4 regions of the Hydrogenophaga sp. PML113 genome follow, and region 4 is predicted to be linked to each of the others. Evidence: predicted binding sites of a transcription regulator. Region 4 holds the regulator's gene; each other region holds the start of a gene.
What was found. Region 4 encodes LexA, which represses DNA repair genes until DNA is damaged. Its sites were predicted from a motif close to ACTGTATNNNNATACAGT; they were not measured.

Region 1 (3,770 bases), on a different contig from region 4:
CGACATCGGCACGCGCTCGTCCGGCAGGCCGCTCTTCTTCATCAGGTGTTTCATGATGAAGCGGTTGGACTGGTGGAAGACGAAGGCGTCGACGTCGGCCACCGCCTTGCCGGCGAAGGCCAGGGTGTCGGCGATCAGCGCGGGCACGCGCTTGATGGTGAAGTTGAAGATGGCCGCGCCGTCCATTTCCAGGAAGCGGTGGCGCGGGTCGGCCGGCTCGCGGTCGCGGAAGGCGCCGCCGCGCAGGATCAGGCCTTCGGCGCCGCTGCCGTCGGTGTGCAGCACGAACTGGCCGCCAGCGGCCGGGTCGTCGTCGAGTTCCAGCGCGGTGGCCGAGCCGGCGTCGCTGAACAGCAGCACGGTGGCCTGGTCCTCGGGGCTGACGAAGCGGCTGGGCGTTTCGCCGTGCAGCATGAGCACGCGCCGGTGGCCGCCGCCGCGCAGCATGGCGGCCGCCAGGTACAGGCCATAGGGGTAGCCCGAGCAGCCCAGACCGACGTCGAAGGCGGCGCAGCTGTCGGGCAGGCCCAGTCGCTGCTGCAACAGGCAACTGGTGGAGGGCAGGAAGTGGTCGGGCGTCTGGGTGACGAAGATCAGCGCGCTCACGGTGTCGGGCGCCCAGCCCAGGCGCTCCATCAGCCGCGTGGCGGCGCGAAAACACAGATCGGCCGAGGTGAGGCCGGGCGTGACCACGCGGCGCTCGCGCACGCCGGCCATGGCCACCACCTTGCGCACGTCCTCGGGGGCGAAGCCCAGGGCCGGGTCGAGGTTGTCCACCACCGTCGGCGGCAGGCAGGTGCTCACGCCGGCCAGGCGAAAGCCGCCGATGTTCGATTGGCTCAACCGGGGTCCCTCTTGAAATCTGGAAGAACGGGCGATCTCAGCGCGAGGGCTGGACGTCTTTTGGCTTACCCTGGTCAGTATAAGGAGGGGCCGATGCGTGCCCCCACATTGGGCGACGGGCATAAGTCACACAAGTGGGGGGCGCGCGGGGAACCGGGCCAGTTCGTGGCCCTGGCGGCGACGACGGGCGGCCGTGCGCGCCGGCTGGGTGCTTCATATACTGTGGTTTTGTACAGTATTTTGGAGGCCCTCATGACCGAGGTCCACATCCCCGTGGCGGCCCTCAAAGGGCGAGGCGTGTCCTTCCGACAGCCCCACCGTTTCGAGTCCGCCGCGCGCGCCGCTTTCGACGACGGCTGGAGCACGCTCGACGCCGCGCAGGCCGAAGAACACGCCGCGCCCGCCACCAGCGTGAGCTGGGAGGACGCCTGCAGCGCGATCACCACCAACGCCTCGCCCGACATCGGCTTCGTGCACGGCCTCAACCCCTACCGGGGCTGCGAGCACGGCTGCGTGTACTGCTACGCGCGGCCCAGCCACAGCTACCTCAACCTCTCGCCGGGGCTGGATTTCGAGACCCGCCTCATCGCCAAGCGTGGTTTCGCCGAGGTGCTGGCGCGCGAGCTGCAGCGCCCGTCCTACGAGCCCAGCATGGTGGCCCTGGGCACCGTGACCGACGCCTACCAGCCCATCGAACGCGAGCTGCGCTTGACGCGCGCCACGCTGGACGTGCTGGCCCGCGCGCGCCACCCGGTGGGCATCGTCACCAAGGGCAGCGGGGTGGAGCGCGACATCGACCTGCTCGCGCCGCTGGCCGAGCAGGGCCTGGCGGCGGTCTACGTCACCATCACCACGCTGGACCCCAAGCTGGCGCGCGCCCTGGAGCCGCGCGCCGCCGCGCCGCACCGGCGACTGCGCACCATCCGCACCCTGGCCGAGGCCGGCATCCCCGTGGGCGTGAGCGTGTCGCCGCAGATTCCCTTCCTGAACGAAGACATGGAGCAGGTGCTGGAGGCCGCGCGCGAGGCCGGCGCGCGGCGCGCCTTCTACCAGGTGATCCGCCTGCCCTGGGAGCTGGCGCCCATCTTCCGCCAGTGGCTGCTGCAGCACTGCCCGCAGCGCGCGGGGAGGGTGATGGCGCGCATCCAGGACATGCGCGGCGGTCGTGACTACGACAGCGATTTCGCCACCCGCATGAAGGGCAGCGGCCCCTGGGCCGAGCTGCTGCGCCAGCGCTTCCACAAGGCCTGCGCGCGGCTGGGCTACGCCACCGAGCGCGAGGCCATGGACCTGTCGCGCTTCCAGCCGGCGGCGCTGTCGGCGCAGCGGGAATTGTTCTGACGCGGCCGGCGGCCTCAGCCCAGCCGCTCCAGCGCGTCGTCGGCCCAGTAGCGCACGGCGTGGTAGTAGCCCTCCCACACGCAGCCGTGGCAGCCGCGGCCGCAGCAGGTGCCGGGCTCGGGTGGCGGGGCGCGCAGGGCGCTGTCCAGGTCGACGCCCTGGCGCTGCGCGCGGCCGCGCAGGTGCGCGATCAGCGCCTGCGCGCTGGCCCGGTCGGCGGGCATGAGCTCGGCCGCGCGGACGCGGCGGAAGCGCTTCTGCTCCCGGCCCTCGAAGACAGCGGTCTCATTGAACATGGCCGAAGGCCGCACCCACAGGCCCCCGCCTTTCAGGCCCGCGCCGTAGAGCGCGCGGTACAGCACCAGCGGCTGCAGCGTCTCGCTGCAGCGCACGGTGTCGATCACCTCGTACCAGCCGCCTTTGTAGTGGCGGTACAGGCCGGGCGGTGTGGGGGTCAGCGGGGGCAGGTCGTCGTCGTTCACGCGCACTCGGGCGACAGCGTGGGATGTGGCCACGCCGGGGCGGGGCGGCGCGGCGCGGCGTGTCCCGCTTCCCAAGCGCGCTGCCAGCGCGGCAGCGTGGCGCGCGGGTCCTCGCCCAGGCCGCGCACCACGCACACCGTGGCCGCGCCGGTGGTGGCGCATTGTTCGAGCTGGTCGGGGTCCAGGATGCCGCCGATGGCGATCACCGGCCGTCCGGCCATGCGCACCCACCAGGCCAGGTTGTCCAGGCCCTGCGCGTGCCAGGGCATGTCCTTGGTGAGCGTGGGCCAGACCGGGCCGCAGGCGATCAGGTCGGCCCCGGCGCCGCGCGCGCGGCACAGCTCCCACAGGCTGTGCGAGCTCATGCCCAGCTGCAGGCCGCGCGCCTGTGCGGTGGCGATGGTGGTGCGCTCGGTGTGCCGCAGCGCCAGCCAGTCTTCCTGCCCCAGGTGCAGGGCCGGCGCGTTCAGCGACAGCGCCAGGCGCCAGTGGTCGTTCACCACCAGGGCGGCGCGGCCGGCGCCGCGCGCGGCGTCCAGCGCGGCGCGCAGTTCGGGCACCAGCGCGGGGTCGTCGCGCCGCGCCTTGATCCGCAGCTGGATCAGGCCGGCGCCGGCCTCGGCGCAGGCGCGCACGCGCTCGGCGCTGTCCACGATGGCGTAAACGCCCAGCGCGGGCACGTGCGAGAGCGGCGCCGTCCAGCGCGCCGGGGTCTCGTCGACGGAGAGCACCGGCAGATCGAGCGAGCTGGCGCGGTCGGGCAGGCGCGCGAGCACGGCCGCGTCGGCGGCGACCCAGCCTTGCGCCAGCGCGGCGCTGAAGCGCAGGGCGTGGTCCGTGGGGCCCGAGCGCGGGCGCGTCAGCCAGCCCTGCGCGTTCAGGGTGTCCAGCCAGTCGTGCGGGTCGCCGGTGATCACCACGTCGCTGGCGCCCTGGTCGCGCAGCGCGCGGGCGAGTTCGGGAACGGACAGGCGGCCGGCGGGCAGGCCCAGGCGCGCGGCCGCCTCGTGGGCGGTGAGGCGCAGTACGGCGTCGGTGGTGGCGTCGCTGGGCGATTCGGTGGGAGCGGGGGATTGCATGGTCGCGGGAGTGTCGCCGATCGGG
Region 2 (3,770 bases), on a different contig from region 4:
TCACGGCGCGCAGATCGTCCTCCGTCTCGCGCATTTCGCGGTCGCGCGCCTGCTGGTTTACGGTGGTGGAAGCTTCTTGTTCCAAGGTCGTCCTTTCGGGTTGCCGGGCAGCACGCAATGCGCCACCACTGCGAGCAAGTCTAGCACCATCGGAGCTATTCAAACGGCTGTCCTCCGGTCTCTATGCGCTATGCCACCGCATCCTTTTCCTTACCCAACCCCGCAGTCAAGGAGCCGTCTTGCGGCAGACCGCCGCTTACCTCGAACGTTAGGTCGAACAACCGAGGGAGCAGCCATGCGCTTCGGCACCATCGTGTGGCCACCTGTATAGTGTTCGCCCATCCAGAGGGAGGCCCGCCACATGGAGAACCCGATCTCGAAACTCGCGCTTGAACACTGGTATCAAGTGCTAATGGCCGCGGGACTGTTCCTGTTCTTGCTTTCCGGAGCAGGCTTGTTGGAGGAGTTCCCAACTCTTCCTACCGCCGCAATCGCCCTTGGTGTCTTCTTCTTTGGCATGGGCGAATGGATCAACCATCCCATCCAAACCGGCCTCATTCCGGCCACGGCACGATTCCCCGGCGGAGTCATCACTAGCCATCCGAGAAAGGCTCGGCCAGCCGGCATCTTCTTCGACGTCCTCGGCCTGTCGCTTATTGTCTTTGGCCTCTACAAGCTGATCGTGTAGCCAAAGGCGCTGCGGCGCGAGCGCGGCCTTAGTCTTCGCGCGAACGCCCGGCCAGCGCCAGCCGCTGAGTTCAAGAAAGTCGAACGTCTGCATCTGCGACTGAGGAACGTCCGCGTGACAGATTGCTGTCCTCGTCGCTGAGGCCGAGGCTTGTTCGCAGCGGCATCTCAAGCCCTGGCCACCGGGACATCTTCAAGCCTGGTTGTGTACTGCGGCGTGCGCCGCTCCTGCTTCATTTCCCATGCACGTTGAGGGTTCGACCTGCCGGTCGCAGCCACGTGCACCATTCCTTTTCCGAAGCGGTCATTGATCGTGTCCATCGCGCGCATTAGGCGCGAGCGCTTGCCTTCTGCAGCGGCCTCGTCCGGCAGATCCAGGTCGAGCTCGTGCTGATGCATGCCGGCTGGCTGCAGGTCCACCAGAATGACCCCCGCCTTGATGAACCGATACCCAGGCGCGTACATGTAGCGCATGCCATCAGCAGCCGCCTGAACGAGAGTCAGGGTGTCGTCTGTCGGCCGACGTAGGGGGACGACCACGCTGCGCGAGAGTTGGGGCCCTTGCCTATGGGGCGAGGTGTGCATGAACACCATCATTTCCGTGGCCAGGCTGCGCTGCGCCCGCAGTTTCTCGGCTGCTCTCCCGGCAAACTCGCTCACGGCCTCCAACAGCGGCTGCAACTCATGCATCGGTCTGCCAAAGGACCGAGTGCACGCGATCTGCTTCTTGGGACCAGGCGCGTCGTCCAGCTCGATGCAGGCCTGTCCTTGAAGCTCGCGTACGGTGCGCTCCAACGTCACGCCCCACCGCCGGCGGATCGTCCCCGGATCGGCGCGCGCCAGGTCGAGAACGGAGCAAACGCCCAATTCCTTGAGTTGCTTGCTGATCCGTGGACCCACGCCCCACACCTCGCCAACTTCGGTCGCCTGCAGCACGTCATCCCGATCCTGCGCCGGCAGCGCCGCCAGGTTGCAAACCTGCGCCAAGTCATCAGGGTAGCTGCCCGGCTTTCGCTCAGCCGTCTTCGCGATGTGGTTGGCCAGCTTGGCCAGCGTCTTCGTTTGGGCGATGCCGATGCAGGTCGGAATGCCCGTCCACCGCAGAACACGCCCACGAACACGGCGCGCGCGGTCTACCAGGTCGCCGCGTAGGCCCTGCAGCCCTATGAAGCTCTCATCGATGGAATAGATCTCTTGCGATGGGCCCAGGCCTGCGGCCAGGCTCATCATGCGGTCGCTCATGTCGCCATAGAGGGTGAAGTTGGCGGACAGCCCCACCAATCCCGCCTCTTGCTCCAGGTGCTTGATGGTGAACCAGGGGGCACCCATCTTGATACCCAGGTCCTTCGCCTCGTTGGAACGCGCGACTGCGCATCCATCGTTGTTCGAGAGAACGACCACGGGCCGGCCGATCAGGCTCGGCCGAAACACCCGCTCGCATGAGACGTAGAAGTTATTTCCGTCGACCAGGGCATACATGGCCGCATTGCTCGCATCGGGTGATTGCTCGCGCTCAGACGACGAAGCGCTTGATGCACGAACTCACGACGCCCCAAACCTCAACGGTCTGGCCGTCCTTGGGCACGATGTCGGGAAACGTCGGATTCGCGGCCCTGAGACGCAGCCGCCCCGCCCGCTGGTGCAGGTACTTCACAGTGAACTCGCCATCGACCACGGCTACCACCACGTGACCATGCTGCGCCTTGATGGCGCGGTCAACGACCAACGTGTCACCGTCGTCAATGCCGGCATCCCGCATCGATGAGCCTGCCACACGCAGCAGGAATGTCGCTTGGGGGTGGGTGACGAGGATCTGCGTGAGGTCCAGTCGGGTCACGGCGAAGTCCTCGGCAGGGGAGGGGAAGCCAGCGCGTACCGGGCACTCGGGCATGGGCAGCACCATCCCGGTGGCCGTCAGGGGCACGGGCTCGGCGGCGTCCATGGTACTGTTCATACATCCAGTATACAGCCGCACCCTTGGCTGGTGAGATTTTGGTGATGTGCCAACCACTCGCCGCGACCAGCCCGATGTGTGTGCGCCTGGTGTACGACGTTGGGCGTGGTCGCCCAACGTCAGGACAGCATCTGCTACTCAGAAGCCATCGTCTTCAACCGATTGAAGTTTTATGGTGCCCTTTCGGCTCGCACCGCGGCCATGTTGCATGGTGGATCAGGCCGATGCAAAATGCATATCAAATCATCGCAATCAGTAGTTACGATCGATCTTATGTAAAGTGAGCGCTCACATTTATTTTAGCACAGCGCGCAGGTTGGTGGTCGCACAACGGCAGTAAAGTGGGCCGGTTACACGGAAGTGGATAGGGCCTGCGGCCTAGCCGAAACGAACGCAGGACAACTTCCCCACCACGTTTGACGAGCCTCAATCAAGTTCGCCGCCGGTGAGCAATGCGCGAGAGTCCCCAGCCAGAGCTTTGTGATGTGTTCCAACTACCAGGCCGTAAGCACCACTGAGCGACTTCGCCTGTACTTCGGCGTCGATGCCCCACCGCCCCAGGTGAAAAGCGATGTTTGGCCGCTCTATGAAGCGCCCTTCATTCGCCGACACCCGAACAAGGATGTGGGCGACGAAGCGGTACCGCCTCGGGAGGTGATGTCAGGCCTCTTCGGCTTGGTCCCGTTCTGGGCTGGCGAAATCAAATACGGCCGCCGCACCTACAACGCGCGCACTGAGACCGTCGCCGAGCTGCCCAGCTTTCGGGAGCCCTGGGCCAAAGCTCAGCACTGCATCGTGCCCGTCGAGTGGATCTATGAGCCAGACCACCGCAGCGGCACGCCCATACCCACACGCATCCAGCGCAAGGACGGCAAACCGATGGGGATTGCTGGCCTGTGGACCAGCAACCGAAAGGCGACAGGATCAGAGGTCTTCAGCTTCACCATGCTCACGGTCAATGCTAAGGACCATGAGCTGTTCCGGCTGTATCACCGGCTGGAAGATGAGAAGCGCATGGTGGTGATCCTGCGTGAGGATCAATATGACGCCTGGCTCGACGCGCCTGCATCGCGCTCGATGGACTTTATGCAGCAGTATCCGGCGCACCTGCTGATGGCCACCCCGGAGC
Region 3 (3,770 bases), on a different contig from region 4:
ACACCCAGAGCACGCCGGCCCGAGCGTCGAACGCGACGAAGTAGTCGCGCTGCGCGTGGCGGTGCTGGATGCCGTCGGGCGCGCGGTCCCACCAGCCGCCTTCCACGCGGTGTGGCCCGGCGATGAGTTGCAGCGTTTCGCGGTACACGGGCCGGTGGTCACGCACCGGCAGCCGCAAGGGCTGGGGCAGCACCCAGCTCGGCTGCGGCGTGCGGTCGGCGGCGCAGGGCGCGGGACGGGCGCGCGGCAGGGGCTCGCCCACAGGCTGCCAGCGCTGCATGTGCTCGAGCCGGTGGTCGTCCAGCGGCACGGGCCGCAGCACGCGCGCCGCGCCCAGCCGCGCCGCGAGGCGCTCCAGGGTGTCGTCCAGCGCGGCGTCGCTCGCGCCGTCGTCGGGCAGGAGCGAGGCGCTGGGCGGCGCCAGCGGCTGCGTGTCCAGGGCCTCCAGTTCCAGCTCACCCACCGGCGCCAGCAATTCGGTGCGCGCCAGGTGTTCGGCGAGCAGGCGCGCCAGGTGCTCGACGCGGCGCGTGGGCGTGCGCGTGCGCAGCACCAGTTCGCCGCCTTCGCCCGCGGCGCGCGCGCGCAGGGTGTCGTGCGCCCAGCGCAGCGCGAAGGCCGTGACGCCGCGGTGCCGCGCGCCCAGCCAGCCGCCCAGGCGCAGCAGCAGGCGGTGCGCGCCGTGCATGAGCGAGGGCGCGTCTTCCACGCGCGACATCATTTCCAGCCGCGCGCGAAAGGTCTCGGGGGGCGCGAGCCAGCCGTGCGTCTCGGGGCGTTGGCCATGGGCTTGGTCCAGCGCCTCCAGCAGCGCGGCGTCGAAGCGTCGGCCGAGGCCCGCGCGCGGCAGGCGGCGCAGGTCGCCCAGCGTGCGGCAGCCCAGGCGCGCGAGCGTGCCGCGGTGCGGGGCCACGGCCCCAAGCGTGTCCATCGGCAAGCGGTCCAGCGCGCGCGCCAGCGGTACACCAGGGTCGACGCCCTCGACACCCGCGCGCGCGAAGGCCAGCGCGGCCAGGCCGGTCGGGGCCCAGCCGATGCGGTGGATGCCGAACTCGGCCGCGGCCGCCTCGCGCACGCGCTCGCGCAGCGCCGCCTGGCCGCCGAACAGGCGTTGGCTGGCCTCCAGTTCCATGAGCGTGGCGCCCTCGACCAGGGCCACCCGCGGCGTGAACTGCAAGGCCCAGGTGCCCAGTTCGGCGAGGCGCCACCCTGGCGCTTCAGGCGCGCTGCCGCTGCCGCCGCTCGCTTCGGGAAGGATCAGTGCGGCCCACCACATCGGCGGCCTCCTCGTTTTCAGGGGTCCGTCGGCCCAGCGCGCGCAGACGCGGGGTGAGCAGGGCGTCCAGCGCGCCCGGCACCGAGGGCAGGCGCAATTCGCTGTCGTGCGGCGGGCCGCGGCGCTTGAGCAGGCGCACGCGCAGGGCCCAGTCGGGGCTGTGCTGCACCAGCAGGCGCAGCGGCGCGGGCGAGGCCTGGTGCCGCGCGGCCTGCGGGCGAAACAGCAGCACCAGGCCGTCGTTGCCTTGCGCGCTCACCTGCAGGCGGCGCAGGGCCTCGGGGCTGGCCTGCGGCAGCCAGGCCAGCAGCGCGCCGCAGGCGTTGGCGCGGATGAGTTGCTCGCTCGCCCACAGGCGCTCGGCCTCGCTGTCGGCTTGCACCCAGATCAGCTGGCGCGCCGGCAGTCCCAGCTGCTGCAGCCCTGGCCCATGCGGCACCCAGGGCGGTCCCACCAGGGCCAGGCTGCGCCCTGCGCTGGCCAGGCGCGGCAGGCAGGGCGCGAGCAGGCGCCACTCATGGGCGCCGGCGCGGGCCTGCAAGACCTCGGTGAGCGCGCGGCAGGGCCAGCCGCCGCCGGGCAGCTCGCGGTCCAGCGCGTCCCAGCCCGAGGGGTGCACGCGCGCCAGCGGCGCGCCGATTTCATGGCCGCGCCAGAGGGCGTCGGCCACGCGGCGCGGCCAGGGCGCCGCGGACGGGGGGAGGGCCGAAGGCTCGGCCGAGGGGGAGAGCATGGCATCTAGATACTGTATTTATGTACAGTATCACATGTGATGCTTGCCTGAAGGATTCAGGCGATGAACCGATGGCTGGCGCCCGGGCGCCTGCCCGCACGCACCTCACCAGGCGCTGCGTGGGGCCAAGGGCTTGCGTCCCCTCGGCCAGGAGACGGACCCGCTGTCTCAGCGCTTGTGCTGCGCGATCAGCTGTTCGCGCAGCCGCTCCTCCTGCTCACGCAGCTCGGGCGTGAAGGCCTCGCCGAAGTCCTCGGCCTCGAAGACGCGGCGGATCTCGATCTCCGATTCGCCGCGCATGGGGTTGGGGCAGCGCTTGACCCAGTCGATGGCTTCTTGCAGCGAGGCGCATTGCCAGATCCAGAAGCCGGCGACGAGCTCCTTGGTCTCGGCGAAGGGGCCGTCGATCACGCTGCGCTGCTGGCCCGAGAAGCGCACGCGCGCGCCCTGCGAACTCGGGTGCAAGCCTTCGCCCGAGACCATCACGCCGGCCTTCACCAGTTCTTCGTTGAAGCGGCCCATCTCGGCCAGTTCCTGTTCGGTGGGCATCACGCCCGCTTCGCTGTCGGCCGTGGCCTTGACCATCACGATGAATCGCATGGGGTTCTCCTGTGTGTTGAGTGATCGCAATAGGGCATTGCATCACCACGACGGCCCAGCCCGCGCGGCATCGACATCCCGGCCGGTGGCGCGGCCCACAAGCCGATGAACGGCAGATCCAAGAAAACCCTGGGTGGGGGCCGGTTGACATCGGCCGAATCTGGAATCACACTTAAACCTAACGAACGATTGCTTATTATATGCCGGCCGCCACCAAGACCTCTCGGGGTCCACGCTCCGACAACCGCCTGCCCGATCTGCTCGACGCAGCCGCGCGGTTGTTCGCGCTGCACGGCTACGCGGGTACGTCCATGCGCGACATCGCGGTGGAGGCCAAGATGCTCGCGGGCTCGGTCTACTACCACTTCCCTTCGAAGGACGAGCTGCTGCTGGCCGTGTACGCCACCGGCGTGCAGGCGCTTGAAACCGCCTCCGCCACCGCCGTGGCGCGCGAGGCCGATCCCTGGCAGCGGCTCGAGGCCCTGTGCCGCGCCCACCTGGAGACCGTGCTGCGCGACAGCGACTACGCGCAGGTGCTGATCCGCGTGCTGCCCGACGACATTCCCCGCATCGCCGATCGCCTGCGCGATCTGCGCGGCAACCACGAGCGCTACTTCCGCGAAGCCATCGCCGGCCTGCCCCTGGCGCCCGGCATCGACCGCCGCTCGATGCGACTGATGCTCATGGGTGCCCTGAACTGGGCGCCTTTCTGGTTCGACCCCCAAGGACGCGATACCCCACGCGCCCTGGCGCGGAAATTCGTGGGGCTGGTCAAGGAGAAGCAGGATGTTGAAACGTCCGCCTAGGGTGATCGTCACCAAGATAGGGTTTGATGGCCACGACCGTGGCAGCCGCGTGATCGCGGCCTGCCTGCGCGACGCGGGCATGGAAGTGATCTACACGCCGCCGTGGCAGGAGATTCCCACCGTGGTGAAGCTTGCGCTGGAAGAGGACGCCGACGTGATCGGCATCTCCTCGCTGGCCACCGACCACCTCATCGTGCCCCGGCTCATGGCCGCGCTGCGCGAGGCCGGCCTGGGCGACGTGCAGGTGATCGTCGGCGGCATCGTGCCGCACAAGGACGAAGGTGTGTTGCTCGAGAGCGGCGTGGCTCGGGTGTTCCACCCGGGCACCTCGCTCGACGAGGTGGTCGAGCACGTG
Region 4 (3,770 bases):
GGACAAGGGAGAAGGCCGCGGCTTCTACGGCGTGATCGCCACCGCCACGGTGGGCGGCGTGCTGCTGTGCTTCACGCCGATGGACCCCGTGCGGGAGCTGTTCTGGTCGGCGGTGATCAACGGCGTGATCGCCGTGCCCATCATGGTCGTGATGATGCTATTGGCCGCACGACCCTCGACGATGGGCCCGCACGTCATCGGCCCGCGCCTGCGCGTGCTCGGCTGGATCGCCACGGTCGCCATGGCGCTGACCGTGGGCGCCATGCTGGCCACGCTGTGAGCCGCGCCGGCCGCGCCGCGCCCTGCCCCCCACACGCACCTCCTGCAACCGCTTGCCCAGCAGCCCGGCGACACCCCGCGATATGCGCCCACTCCAGCATGGGGTAGGTCCAGGGATGGGCGCCCAGCGCGGCGAAGGCGTCCAGCCTCAGGCGTCCAGCAGCTCGAGCGCCAGCGCCCAGCGCGCCTTGGGCGGCGACAGGCCGTCGATGTCGGCGAAGGGCTGCTGGGGGTACGGCACTGGTGGCGCGCCGTTGCGGTTGGCGATGGCCACGCGCACGCCGGCCGCCTCGGCCTCGCGCAGCGCGGCCTCGAGTTCGGCGTGCAGCGACGCATTGCCCGTGCCCGACACCACGATGCCCTGTACCCGCGCCTCGGGCGGCGCGGCCAGCAGCGCGCGCACCGGCCAGGCCGCCGCGTCGGCGTGGCTGCTCAGCCAGGCCACGCGCGGCATGGCCGGCGCGCGCAGGAAGGCCTGCAGCCGCGCCGCGTGGCGCGCCGCCGCGGGCCAATCGCGAAAGCGCCGCACACGCCCCTCCTCCACCAGCGCAATCACGCCGGCGTCGCCGGAATCGAAAGGGTCGGTGCGGTATGGGTGCTGCTTGGCCACTTCAAGGGGGCCGTGCACGCGCCCCGCGCACACCACCAGCACGCCGCGTGCGCCCGGTTCGGTGGCCACGGCCACGGCATCGCTGAGGTTCTGCGGGCCGTCGGGCGACACCGCCGTGGCCGGGCGCATGGCGCAGGTCAGCACCAGGGGCTTGGCCGGCGCCAGCAGCGTCTGCAGCAGGTAGGCGGTCTCCTCGATGGTGTCGGTGCCGTGCGTGACCACCAGCCCTTGCACGGCGGGGTCGGCCAGGTGCCGGCCCGCGCGCTCCACCAGCCGCTGCAGATCGGCCAGGCGCATGTCCTTGCTGTTGATCTGCGCCACCTGCTCGAAGGCCAGGTCCCGCCCGCGCAGCGCGGGCAGGCCGGCCGCGAGGTCCTCGACCGGCACCGCCCCCGCGTCGTAGCCCACGTTGTCGCCCGCACGCTCGGCCCGGCCGGCGATGGTCCCGCCCATGCCCAGCACGACGATCCGCGTGGCCTTTGTGCCTTCACCCACTTGCCTTCTCCCAATAACTGGTTAAAAATACAGATACTGGATACCCAAACAGTATCCAACTCCGGCCCACCAGCCCTTGATGCGAGGTTCCATGCTCGACACCCAAGCCGCTCCCAAGCTCACCGCCCGCCAACAGCAGATCCTGGCGCTGATCCAGACCGCCATCGCGCGCACCGGGGCACCGCCCACGCGCGCCGAAATCGCGGCCGAACTGGGCTTCAAGTCGGCCAACGCGGCCGAAGAGCATCTGCAGGCCCTGGCGCGCAAGGGCGTCATCGAACTGGTCAGCGGCACCTCACGCGGCATCCGCTTGCGCCGGGCCGACCTGCAGAGTATCCATGCGGCCCGCGACAGCCAGCTCTCCCTGCCGCTGCCCGGTCTGGCGCAGCTGGTGCTGCCCCTCATCGGCCGCGTCGCGGCGGGCTCGCCCATCCTCGCGCAGGAGCACGTCGACCAGACCTACAGCGTCGAGCCCAGCCTGTTCCAGCGCACCCCCGACTACCTGCTGCGCGTGCGCGGCATGTCCATGCGCGACGCCGGCATCCTGGACGGCGACCTGCTCGCCGTGGCCTCCACGCGCGAGGCGCGCAACGGCCAGATCGTGGTGGCCCGCCTGGGCGACGACGTCACCGTCAAGCGCTACATGCGCCTGCGCGACCACATCGAACTGCACGCCGAAAACCCCGACTACCCCACCATCGTGGTCGAGCCCGGTGAGCCCTTCGAAATCGAGGGCCTGGCCGTGGGCCTGATCCGCAACAACTTCCAGAACTGACCCCAGGGGTCGGCGCCGCCACTGCGGGTGGCGGGCGTTGCCTGAATCGGCCACCGGCCGCTCACGCAACCCCGCAGCGACGGCATTCCAGATCAATCCTGCCTGTGTTCAACCCCTTGACGAGGTGTTTCACATGGGACTGTTCTTCCACTCCTTTGCATCGAACAGCTGGCGCAAGCCCCTGCAACTGATCGACTGCTGGTTGCCCGAGCCGCACGCGCGCGATACCCCCAAGGCCACGCCGCCCACCACCCCCGCCGTGCGCCGCTTCGCGCGCGCGGGCTGGCTGGGCCGCTCGGCGGCCAATACCTCGCACGCCCACGACGGCCGCGTCGCGCTCGCGGGCCGCATCGACGAGGTCTGCCGCGAGCTGGACCGCCTCGCGGCGCTCGACGGCGCCGCGCCCGCCACGCTGCAACGCCGGGTGGCCTGAGCGCGCCGCTGCCCGGCCGCCACGAGGGGGCCGGGCACAATAGGCGGCATGAACATCGTGATCCTCGACGACTACCAGGACGCCGTGCGCAAGCTGCATTGCGCCGAGAAGCTCGAGCCCTACCCCGCCAAGGTCTTCACCAACACCGTCAAGGGTGTCGGCCAGCTGTCCATCCGCCTGCGCGACGCCGACGTGCTCGTGCTGATCCGCGAACGCACGCCCATCACCCGTCAGCTCGTCGACAAGCTGCCCCGCCTCAAGCTCATCGCCCAGACGGGGCGTGTGGGCAGCCACGTCGACGTCGGCGCCTGCACCGAGCGCGGCATCGCGGTGGCCGAGGGCGTCGGCTCGCCCGTCTCCACGGCCGAACTCACCTGGGCGCTGGTGCTCGCGGCCATGCGCCGCATCCCGCAGTACGTCGCCAACCTCAAGCACGGCGCCTGGCAGCAGTCGGGGCTCAAGTCCTCCGCCATGCCGCCCAACTTCGGCGTGGGCATGGTGTTGCGCGACAAAACCCTGGGCGTGTGGAGCTACGGCCGCATCGGCCAACTGGTGGCCGGCTACGGCCGCGCCTTCGGCATGCGCGTGGTGGTGTGGGGCTCCGAGGAGGCCCGTGCCCGCGCCGTGAGCGACGGCTACGACGTGGCCACGTCCAAGGAAGGCTTCTTCGAATGCTGCGACGTGCTCAGCCTGCACCTGCGGCTGGGCGAACGCAGCCTGGGCTGCGTCAAGCTCGACGACCTGCTGCGCATGAAACCCACCTCGCTGCTGGTGAACACCTCGCGCGCGGAACTCATCGAACCCGACGCCTTGATCACCGCGCTCAACCGGGGCCGCCCCGGCATGGCGGCCGTGGACGTGTTCGAGTCGGAGCCCATCCTGCAGGGCCACGCGCTGCTGCGGCTGGAGAACTGCATCTGCACCCCGCACATCGGCTACGTGGAGCAGGACAGCTACGAGATGTACTTCAGCGCCGCTTTCGACAACGTGGTGAATTTCATCCGGGGCACGCCGACGAACATCGTCAACCCCGGGGCGCTGCAGGTGCGCCGCTGATAAAAAAAAGCCGGGTCAAGTGACCCGGCTGGCTTGGAGAGGGAATGCCCCCGCTCAGGAGCGACGCCCTCCACTCTCGCCGTCGCCCTCGTCGCGCGGGGCGCGCGACTCGTTGAGGCGGG

Region 1: a site for LexA is predicted at 1,063-1,080, ahead of BHU06_RS09810 (PA0069 family radical SAM protein). Genes of this name have one in related genera too.
Region 2: a site for LexA is predicted at 2,633-2,650, ahead of BHU06_RS21780 (LexA family transcriptional regulator). Genes of this name have one in related genera too.
Region 3: a site for LexA is predicted at 2,021-2,038, ahead of imuA (translesion DNA synthesis-associated protein ImuA). Genes of this name have one in related genera too.

Annotation. Positions count from the first base shown of each region.
Region 1 covers NZ_MIYM01000004.1:285,974-289,743, reverse strand. Annotated here, with positions in the region: gene BHU06_RS09815 (3-oxoacyl-ACP synthase III family protein) at 1-843, opposite strand, end outside; gene BHU06_RS09810 (PA0069 family radical SAM protein) at 1,096-2,184, shown strand; gene BHU06_RS22970 (oxidoreductase-like domain-containing protein) at 2,199-2,408, opposite strand; partial or broken gene BHU06_RS22965 (DUF1653 domain-containing protein) at 2,427-2,666, opposite strand; gene BHU06_RS09800 (thiamine phosphate synthase) at 2,663-3,745, opposite strand.
Region 2 covers NZ_MIYM01000026.1:358-4,127, reverse strand. Annotated here, with positions in the region: gene BHU06_RS22730 (hypothetical protein) at 1-85, opposite strand, end outside; gene BHU06_RS21790 (hypothetical protein) at 362-688, shown strand; gene BHU06_RS21785 (Y-family DNA polymerase) at 856-2,166, opposite strand; gene BHU06_RS21780 (LexA family transcriptional regulator) at 2,201-2,629, opposite strand; gene BHU06_RS21775 (SOS response-associated peptidase) at 3,125-3,770, shown strand, end outside.
Region 3 covers NZ_MIYM01000016.1:3,534-7,303, reverse strand. Annotated here, with positions in the region: gene BHU06_RS20300 (DNA polymerase Y family protein) at 1-1,276, opposite strand, end outside; gene imuA (translesion DNA synthesis-associated protein ImuA) at 1,218-2,009, opposite strand; gene BHU06_RS20290 (YciI family protein) at 2,178-2,609, opposite strand; gene BHU06_RS20285 (TetR/AcrR family transcriptional regulator) at 2,810-3,415, shown strand; gene BHU06_RS20280 (cobalamin B12-binding domain-containing protein) at 3,396-3,770, shown strand, end outside.
Region 4 covers NZ_MIYM01000003.1:1,584-5,353, reverse strand. Annotated here, with positions in the region: gene BHU06_RS06060 (NRAMP family divalent metal transporter) at 1-280, shown strand, start outside; gene BHU06_RS06055 (asparaginase) at 428-1,384, opposite strand; gene lexA (transcriptional repressor LexA) at 1,476-2,159, shown strand; gene BHU06_RS06045 (hypothetical protein) at 2,293-2,592, shown strand; gene BHU06_RS06040 (D-2-hydroxyacid dehydrogenase family protein) at 2,641-3,648, shown strand; partial or broken gene BHU06_RS22770 (hypothetical protein) at 3,703-3,770, opposite strand, start outside.